Regions from separate parts of the Clostridium sp. CM042 genome, predicted to be linked through region 1. Evidence: a T-box and tRNA genes for the amino acid it is inferred to sense, from the RefSeq annotation. Region 1 holds a T-box; the other holds one or more tRNA genes.

Region 1 (4,668 bases):
ACCAAATAAAAAAGCATCACATGCAGTATTTTTTAGTCCCCCTAAATTAATATTACATGTGATGCTTTTTATATTTAGATGGAGTTATGATGCAAAACTTATAAAATCACTAAAACTGTAATTAAAAGTGAAATTTCTATTTACATAATTTGATAATTGTGATAGCTTTATTATTATGAAATAGAAAGTAGGGTAGATTAAATGAGAAGAAAAACTAAAAATGAAAACGTTTTAGATTATATTTACATTATTATCGGGACTACAATACTTGCAGCAGGCATAAATGTGTTTTTTGCAAAGTTTAAATTAGTAACAGGTGGAGTAGCAGGTATTGCTATTGTTATCCAATATATCGCAGAAAAATATTATGGAATAGGAGTGCCTTTATGGTTTACTAATATTGTGATAAATATACCATTGCTTATCATTGCTAGAAAACTTAAGGGCAGAGAATTTGTGGGTAAATCTATGTTTGCTTCAGCATATCTATCTTTTGCACTGTTTTATACAAGCTTTATACCAGCGCCAAAGGTTGATATTTTGTTGGTTAGTATATTTGGTGGAGTGCTTGTTGGCACAGGGTTAGGACTTGTATTAAGAGCATCTGCTAGCACTGGCGGAACTGATTTAGCTGCAAATATTATAAAGGTTTATTTAAAGGATATTTCAATAGCTAAAATTATATTAGCTATTGATTCAATTATAATACTAATAGGTGCTTTTCTATTTGGTGTTCAAAAAGCTATGTACGCGTTAATAGCCACGTATATTGTTACTAAAGTTATAGATGGTATACTTGAAGGTATAAATTATTCTAAAGAGGTATTTATTATTTCATATAAGTCTAAAGAAATAGCGGAAATATTAATGAAGGATTTAGAGAGAGGTGTTACAGGAATAAATGCTACTGGAATGTATACAAATGGGCCCAAACAGGTACTATATATAGTAGTGGGTAAAAATGAAATAGTACCTCTTCAAAAAATTGTTAAATCAATTGATGCCAACGCATTTATAACTGTTGCAGATGTAAGGGAAGTATTAGGAGAAGGATTTACTAAATAAAAAGGAAGTATAATAGGAAACATTTTCAGAGTATATTTCGAAGTCTTCATGCAAAGACTAAATTTAGAAAGGAAGTGCTTATACATGAATGACGAATTAAATAGTAAACCTATTATATTTGATCACCCAGAGAAACTTACACAGGGTGTATCTTTAGAAGAAGGCGATGTTGTAGCAAAGGCTTTCATTAATGAAGAAGATGGATGTGTAAAATCTAACATCGTTATTGAAAATAAGGCTACTGGAAAAATGGCAAAGAGAGATGCAGTTATTGGTGAGATAGTTGAAGATGAAGATGAAGATGAAGATGAAGATGAAGATGAAGAATTTGATTAAATAGATATCCTTGTTAAAAAGAATTATAATTCTATTTAATTAAAAGAAAATACTTACTTAAGGGGTGCCTAAAATGATTGGAAAATTATTTTAGGCACCTATTTTTAACGATATTACGGAAAGAGAGTTTCGTATTATAACAAAAATAAAAATTCAGTGGAAGTATAAATATCCTCCTAAAGTCATCAATATTGCAGCTTCGCAGAAGATGATTTAATTAATTTTAGGAAAATAACTAAAAACTTCTCTATTGATTGTTGTAGATGCGTCAATGGCAATTAGATTATAAAAATATTTGACATTTATTATTTAAAATATTATAATTTTAATTGAATATAAAAATAATTGATACATATACTAATATTTAAATATAAAGACTGTGAAGAGAAGAGTAGATATAAAAGGTAGTCGTAGCGATTTGGTGATGGTGAAAGACCAATACGAGGGTTATATTGAAGAACATCTCAGAGTTTCTAACCGAAATCTTTAAGAAAGTAGGCTTAGACGGTTCCAATCCGTTAACTGTTGGGCAGTATCAAATATATAATTCGTAGCAACGAATGTATAATTCTGTACTGATTAGATTGGTCATATTATATGACAAACTGGGTGGCATAGCGAAATTATAGCCTTTCGTCCCTTTATTATTAGGGGATGGAAGGCTTTTTTTATTATTAAGGTAAATATAAAATTATAAGGAGGGCAATTTTATGGAAAAATTGTTAGTAAAACAAATTTATAGAGAAAAAGAAAAATATGCAGATGAAGTAGTATCTATCTCTGGATGGATAAGAACTTTAAGATCTTCTAAAGCGTTCGGGTTTATAGAAGTTAATGATGGAAGTTTCTTCAAAAACATTCAGGTAGTTTTTGAGGAAGGCTTAGAAAATTTTGCTGAAATAGCTAAATTACCTATAAGTTCATCTTTGACTATAGAAGGGAAACTTGTTGTAACGCCAGAAGCTAAGCAGCCATTTGAGATTAAAGCTACTAAAATAGTTTTAGAAGGGATGTCAAATACTGATTATCCATTGCAAAAGAAAAGACATTCTTTTGAGTATTTAAGAACTATTGCACACTTAAGGCCAAGAAGTAATGCTTTCTCAGCAGTGTTTAGGGTGCGTTCACTAACGGCTTTTGCTATCCATGAGTTTTTTCAAAAGAGAGGATTCGTATATACCCATACACCAATAATTACTGGTAGCGATTGCGAAGGTGCGGGTGAAATGTTCAGAATATCTACTCTTGATGTAAATGACATGCCACTAGGAGAAGATAAAAAAGTTGATTATTCAAAGGATTTCTTTGGTAAAGAAACTAGCTTAACTGTAAGTGGACAGTTAGCAGCAGAGGCTTTTGCTTTAGCTTTTAGAAATGTTTATACCTTTGGGCCAACATTTAGAGCAGAAAATTCTAATACAGGAAGACATGCAGCTGAGTTCTGGATGATAGAGCCTGAAATAGCATTTGCGGATTTAAAAGATGATATGGAACTCGCAGAAGACATGATGAAATACATAATAAATTATGTTATGGAAAACGCTCCAGAAGAGATGGAGTTTTTCAATAGTTTTGTAGATAAAGGTTTAATTGAAAGATTAAATGGTGTTGTAAATGCAGAGTTTGGTCAGGTAACATATACTGAGGCTGTGGATATCCTACAAAAATCAGGAAATGAATTCCAATATCCGGTAACTTGGGGCTGCGATCTTCAAACTGAGCATGAAAGATATTTAACAGAAGAAGTGTTTAAAAAACCATTATTTGTAACGGATTATCCAAAGGAAATAAAATCTTTTTATATGAGAATAAATGATGATAATAAGACAGTTGCAGCAATGGACCTACTTGTACCGGGAATAGGAGAAATTATCGGTGGAAGCCAAAGAGAAGAAAGACAAGATATTTTAGAAGCTAGAATGGAAGAATGTGGTCTTAATAAAGAAGATTACTGGTGGTATTTAGAGCTAAGAAAATACGGCGGAACTAAGCATGCTGGATTTGGACTAGGATTTGAAAGAGCTATTATGTATATTACAGGTATGAGCAACATAAGAGACGTTATTCCATTCCCAAGAACAACTGGGTCTGCTGAGTTTTAACGACATTTCAGAAGGAAGGTGACCACCTGCGGAGCGATTGCAGCTTCGCAGGTGATAATTTAATAGTAAATTATAATACTTAAAAGCAGCTCCTTATGTGTAGAATAGGAGCTGCTTTTCTGCTTTTAATTTAGAAATCTGAAAAAATAACAGGCTAAACATGCCTTATTTATAATCAGTATTTTTAGCAGCAGCATACCTTGTCATCAGGAATATGTTTAAGTTATTTGGCGTTAACAACGCCCATGGATGATATTTAAGAGATGTTTCGGATATTGTAAAAATCATGAAACCCTTGGGGAGGGGTTTCATGATATAACAGAATAAAAAAATACAAGCTACTGACAAAAGTCAGTAGCTTGTACAGTAATCATAAGATATATGTTCTAATTAAGCCTCAACTGGAGCGCCTGTAGGACAAACACCTGCACAAGCTCCACAATCGATACAAGTATCAGCATCGATAACAAATAGTGAATCTCCTTGGCTTATAGCGTTAACTGGGCATTCAGGTTCGCAAGCTCCACAGCTTACACATGCATCAGTAATTTTATATGACATAATAATCAACCTCCTTTTTAACTAATTTACTACATAATATCATAATTAAGCTAATAAATAAAGAGTTTTTTAGAAATAGAAGATGGTGGAACATATCTCATAATTGACACGTTTATTAGTAATTCTATATAGCATAACCATTCTGCTTATTTTTATATGTTAAATTAAATAAATATTTATTATTAATTTATAAATGTTTTTAAAATACAATATTAAATGAACTGTATTAAATAATAGTTACAGCTAGAACTAAATTTAAAACAGTTCATTTAATACATATGGTAGTTAGTAACTTTTAGCTGTATATATATTAATGATGAGCTCATCTATCTAGCTGAGAGTTAATAACTATTAATAATATTATGTGTAAAATTTAAAAAATTATTCAGTATAAAATTATAACTTAATTAAATTATTTACATAGCAATTTAATTGCTCTATTAACAACATTTTCTGTTGTAAATCCGAATTCTTTGAATAAATCGTCGGCTTTACCTGAAGCTCCAAATCTATCAATAGAGATTACATCTCCGTCTATTCCAACATATTTATGCCAACCAAAGGAAGAAGCGGCTTCAACTGCCAAGCGGGCTCTTATGTCTGA
Region 2 (4,668 bases), 970 kb from region 1:
AACAGTTACTGAACCCTATCAAACTCCGAATGCCATATACTTTTATTTCGGCAGTCAGACTGCGAATGATAAGATCCGTAGTCAAAAGGGAAACAGCCCAGACCATCAGCTAAGGTCCCAAAGTGTAAGTTAAGTGGAAAAGGATGTGGGATTTCTAAGACAACTAGGATGTTGGCTCAGAAGCAGCCACTCATTTAAAGAGTGCGTAATAGCTCACTAGTCAAGAGATCCTGCGCCGAAGATGTCCGGGGCTAAAACTTACCACCGAAGCTATGGGTGTACACAATTGTGTACGCGGTAGAGGAGCTTTCTGTACTGGCTGAAGTCATACCGTAAGGAGTGGTGGACGGTACAGAAGTGAGAATGTTGGCATGAGTAGCGAGAGTTAAGTGAGAATCTTAACGGTCGAAAACCTAAGGTTTCCTGAGGAAGGCTCGTCCTCTCAGGGTTAGTCGGGACCTAAGCCGAGGCCGAAAGGCGTAGGTGATGGACAATCGGTTGATATTCCGATACCACCAATGGACGTTATTAGAAATGGGATGACGCAGGAGGATAAGATGTGCACACTATTGGATGTGTGTCTAAGCATTTAGGCGGAGCAAGCAGGCAAATCCGTTTGCTCTTAACGCTGAGATGTGATGGGGAAGGGAATTTATTCCCGAAGTATCTGATTCCACGCTGCCAAGAAAAGTCTCTATCGAGGATATTGGTGCCCGTACCGCAAACCGACACAGGTAGGTGAGGAGAGAATCCTAAGACCATCGGAAGAATTGTTGTTAAGGAACTCGGCAAATTGACCCCGTAACTTCGGGAGAAGGGGTGCCTACGTAAGTAGGTCGCAGAGAATAGGCCCAAGCAACTGTTTAGCAAAAACACAGGTCTCTGCTAAAGCGAAAGCTGATGTATAGGGGCTGACGCCTGCCCGGTGCTGGAAGGTTAAGGGGATTACTTAGCGCAAGCGAAGGTATGAACTTAAGCCCCAGTAAACGGCGGCCGTAACTATAACGGTCCTAAGGTAGCGAAATTCCTTGTCGGGTAAGTTCCGACCCGCACGAATGGCGTAATGATTTGGGCACTGTCTCAACAACACATCCGGCGAAATTGTAGTGCAAGTGAAGATGCTTGCTACCCGCGATTGGACGGAAAGACCCCGTAGAGCTTTACTGTAGCTTAGCATTGAATTTCGGTATTGTCTGTACAGGATAGGTGGGAGACTGAGAAACATGGGCGTCAGCCTGTGTGGAGTCATCCTTGGGATACCACCCTGACAGTACTGAGGTTCTAACTGGAGGCCATGAATCTGGTCACAGGACATTGTTAGGTGGGCAGTTTGACTGGGGCGGTCGCCTCCAAAAAAGTAACGGAGGCGCCCAAAGGTTCCCTCAGCGCGGTTGGAAATCGCGCGAAGAGTGCAAAGGCAGAAGGGAGCCTGACTGCGACACTTACAAGTGGAGCAGGGACGAAAGTCGGGCTTAGTGATCCGGTGGTACCTCGTGGGAGGGCCATCGCTCAACGGATAAAAGCTACCTCGGGGATAACAGGCTGATCTCCCCCAAGAGTCCACATCGACGGGGAGGTTTGGCACCTCGATGTCGGCTCGTCGCATCCTGGGGCTGAAGTAGGTCCCAAGGGTTGGGCTGTTCGCCCATTAAAGCGGCACGCGAGCTGGGTTCAGAACGTCGTGAGACAGTTCGGTCCCTATCCGTCGCGGGCGTAGGAAATTTGAAGGGAGCTGTCCTTAGTACGAGAGGACCGGGATGGACAAACCTCTGGTGCACCAGTTGTCACGCCAGTGGCATCGCTGGGTAGCTATGTTTGGAAGGGATAAACGCTGAAAGCATCTAAGCGTGAAGCCCACCCTGAGATGAGATTTCCCATAACGCGTGTTTTTAACACAAGTTAGTAAGACTCCTGGAAGACCACCAGGTTGATAGGTTAGAGGTGTAAGCATGGTAACATGTTCAGCTGACTAATACTAATAAGTCGAGGGCTTGACCTAAATAATTAGAAATAACGCGATACTTCAAGCATAAGCGAGAAGACTAGTTCACTGTGCAATTTTGAGAGAATATTTATTTTCTCAATCTAGTGATTATGGCATGAAGGTAACACCCGTTCCCATACCGAACACGAAGGTTAAGCTTCAATGCGCCGATGGTACTGCAGGGGTGACCTTGTGGAAGAGTAGGTCGTCGCTAGGTAATGTTCCGCGATAGCTCAACGGTGGAGCACTCGGCTGTTAACCGATAGGTTGAAGGTTCAAATCCTTTTCGCGGAGCCATTTTTTTAAAATATAATAACATATGACGGATATTAATAAATCTGGTGATTATGGCATGAAGGTAACACCCGTTCCCATACCGAACACGAAGGTTAAGCTTCAATGCGCCGATGGTACTGCAGGGGTGACCTTGTGGAAGAGTAGGTTGTCGCCAGGTAAATATGGATCTTTAGCTCAGCTGGTTAGAGCTACCGGCTCATAACCGGTCGGTCCGGGGTTCGAGTCCCTGAAGGTCCACCATATGTGGGGATATAGCTCAGCTGGGAGAGCACCTGCCTTGCACGCAGGGGGTCAAGGGTTCGATTCCCTTTATCTCCACCAAAAAACAGTCCAATATGGGCTGTTTTTTTTGTGGAGATAAATAAGTTGTTAGTAAAAAAACTGGGTTAAATCATATCCTGGGTTGCTGAAATATTAACGACTTCAGAAGGAGATTTATACTCCCACTGAAGTTTTATTTTTGTTATAATATTGAACCTCTACTTATAAAAGTGGTGACTTCCCTTATGAGATGTCATTAAAATCACATATAAATTACTTATTTGATAATATAATTATTTAAAGAAGGATTAGAATTGAAGTAAATAAAATATTTAATGAATTTCCTTTAAAAATAAAAGAGGTTACCAGAATTTCGAAATGAAAATGTGACTGTTTGCATAATTAGAATAGAGTAGCATTTTTATTTTTATATGATTAATTATATTTAAGTTAATTATTAATATTTAAAGGAATTATATAATATAAAAATACTTAATAACGTTTATAAATAAATGAATTAAATGCTTAAATATAAACAATTTCTTATATACTTGACCATGTGTGTCAACACATATAAAACAAAGGATTATAACGAAAAGAGGGGGGAATAGAGAATAATGTGGATATATAACAAAAAAAACTAATATACAACTTTATTATTATGATACAATACTCCTTGTCGTCACAAACGAGTGGCACGATAAGCTAACTGTTGATAACTATTTAATATATTTTCAAATGAAAATAATTTTTAAAAAGTTGTTGACAAAACAAGAAATACCTAGTAGAATAGTAGAAGTCGTCACATGATGACAAAGCAAGTTGGTCTTTGAAAATTAAACAGAGAAATAGGTAAAGATAGCGAAATAATATTTCGTTAAACCAGTTAATTACTTTAGTATAAAGTAAAATTTAGTCGTAAGACTAAAAGTATGTAATGAGCTTGCTAACCAGCTTAACAGTTGGCGCAGATTAATCATTTCAACTAAAAAAGTGTAAACTTTTAAATTGAGAGTTTGATCCTGGCTCAGGACGAACGCTGGCGGCGTGCCTAACACATGCAAGTCGAGCGATGATTCGTCTCCTTCGGGAGACGTTGATTAGCGGCGGACGGGTGAGTAACACGTGGGTAACCTGCCTCAAAGAGGGGAATAGCCTCCCGAAAGGGAGATTAATACCGCATAATATGTTTTGGTCGCATGATCGAAACATCAAAGGATTTTTCTTCGGAAAATTCCACTTTGAGATGGACCCGCGGCGCATTAGCTAGTTGGTGAGGTAACGGCTCACCAAGGCGACGATGCGTAGCCGACCTGAGAGGGTGATCGGCCACATTGGAACTGAGACACGGTCCAGACTCCTACGGGAGGCAGCAGTGGGGAATATTGCGCAATGGGGGAAACCCTGACGCAGCAACGCCGCGTGAATGATGAAGGCCTTCGGGTTGTAAAGTTCTGTCTTCTGGGACGATAATGACGGTACCAGAGGAGGAAGCCACGGCTAACTACGTGCCAGCAGCCGCGGTAATACGTAGGTGGCAAGCGTTGTCCGGATTTACTGGGCGTAAAGGATGCGTAGGCGGACATTTAAGTCAGATGTGAAATACCCGAGCTTAACTTGGGTGCTGCATTTGAAACTGGGTGTCTAGAGTGCAGGAGAGGTAAGTGGAATTCCTAGTGTAGCGGTGAAATGCGTAGAGATTAGGAAGAACACCAGTGGCGAAGGCGACTTACTGGACTGTAACTGACGCTGAGGCATGAAAGCGTGGGGAGCAAACAGGATTAGATACCCTGGTAGTCCACGCCGTAAACGATGAATACTAGGTGTCGGGGGTCGAACCTCGGTGCCGCCGTTAACACATTAAGTATTCCGCCTGGGGAGTACGATCGCAAGATTAAAACTCAAAGGAATTGACGGGGGCCCGCACAAGCAGCGGAGCATGTGGTTTAATTCGAAGCAACGCGAAGAACCTTACCTAGACTTGACATCCCCTGCATAACCCAGAGATGGGTGAAGTCCTTCGGGACAGGGTGACAGGTGGTGCATGGTTGTCGTCAGCTCGTGTCGTGAGATGTTGGGTTAAGTCCCGCAACGAGCGCAACCCTTATCATTAGTTGCTACCATTA

The links. The T-box of region 1 lies ahead of asnS (asparagine--tRNA ligase). A T-box ahead of a tRNA ligase gene usually reads a tRNA of that ligase, here a tRNA-Asn.
Region 2: it encodes a tRNA-Asn, which carries the amino acid that the T-box ahead of asnS (asparagine--tRNA ligase) is inferred to sense. The anticodon was not compared.

The regions. Positions count from the first base shown of each region.
Region 1 covers NZ_CM143646.1:1,788,715-1,793,382, reverse strand. Annotated here, with positions in the region: gene ACWJJ7_RS08435 (YitT family protein) at 202-1,065, shown strand; gene ACWJJ7_RS08430 (hypothetical protein) at 1,150-1,401, shown strand; T-box leader at 1,772-2,045, shown strand; gene asnS (asparagine--tRNA ligase) at 2,112-3,503, shown strand; gene ACWJJ7_RS08420 (DUF362 domain-containing protein) at 3,894-4,064, opposite strand; gene tkt (transketolase) at 4,477-4,668, opposite strand, start outside.
Region 2 covers NZ_CM143646.1:2,761,504-2,766,171, forward strand. Annotated here, with positions in the region: rRNA gene ACWJJ7_RS13170 (23S ribosomal RNA) at 1-1,999, shown strand, start outside; rRNA gene rrf (5S ribosomal RNA) at 2,085-2,201, shown strand; tRNA gene ACWJJ7_RS13180 (tRNA-Asn) at 2,207-2,281, shown strand; rRNA gene rrf (5S ribosomal RNA) at 2,322-2,438, shown strand; tRNA gene ACWJJ7_RS13190 (tRNA-Ile) at 2,445-2,521, shown strand; tRNA gene ACWJJ7_RS13195 (tRNA-Ala) at 2,527-2,602, shown strand; rRNA gene ACWJJ7_RS13200 (16S ribosomal RNA) at 3,547-4,668, shown strand, end outside.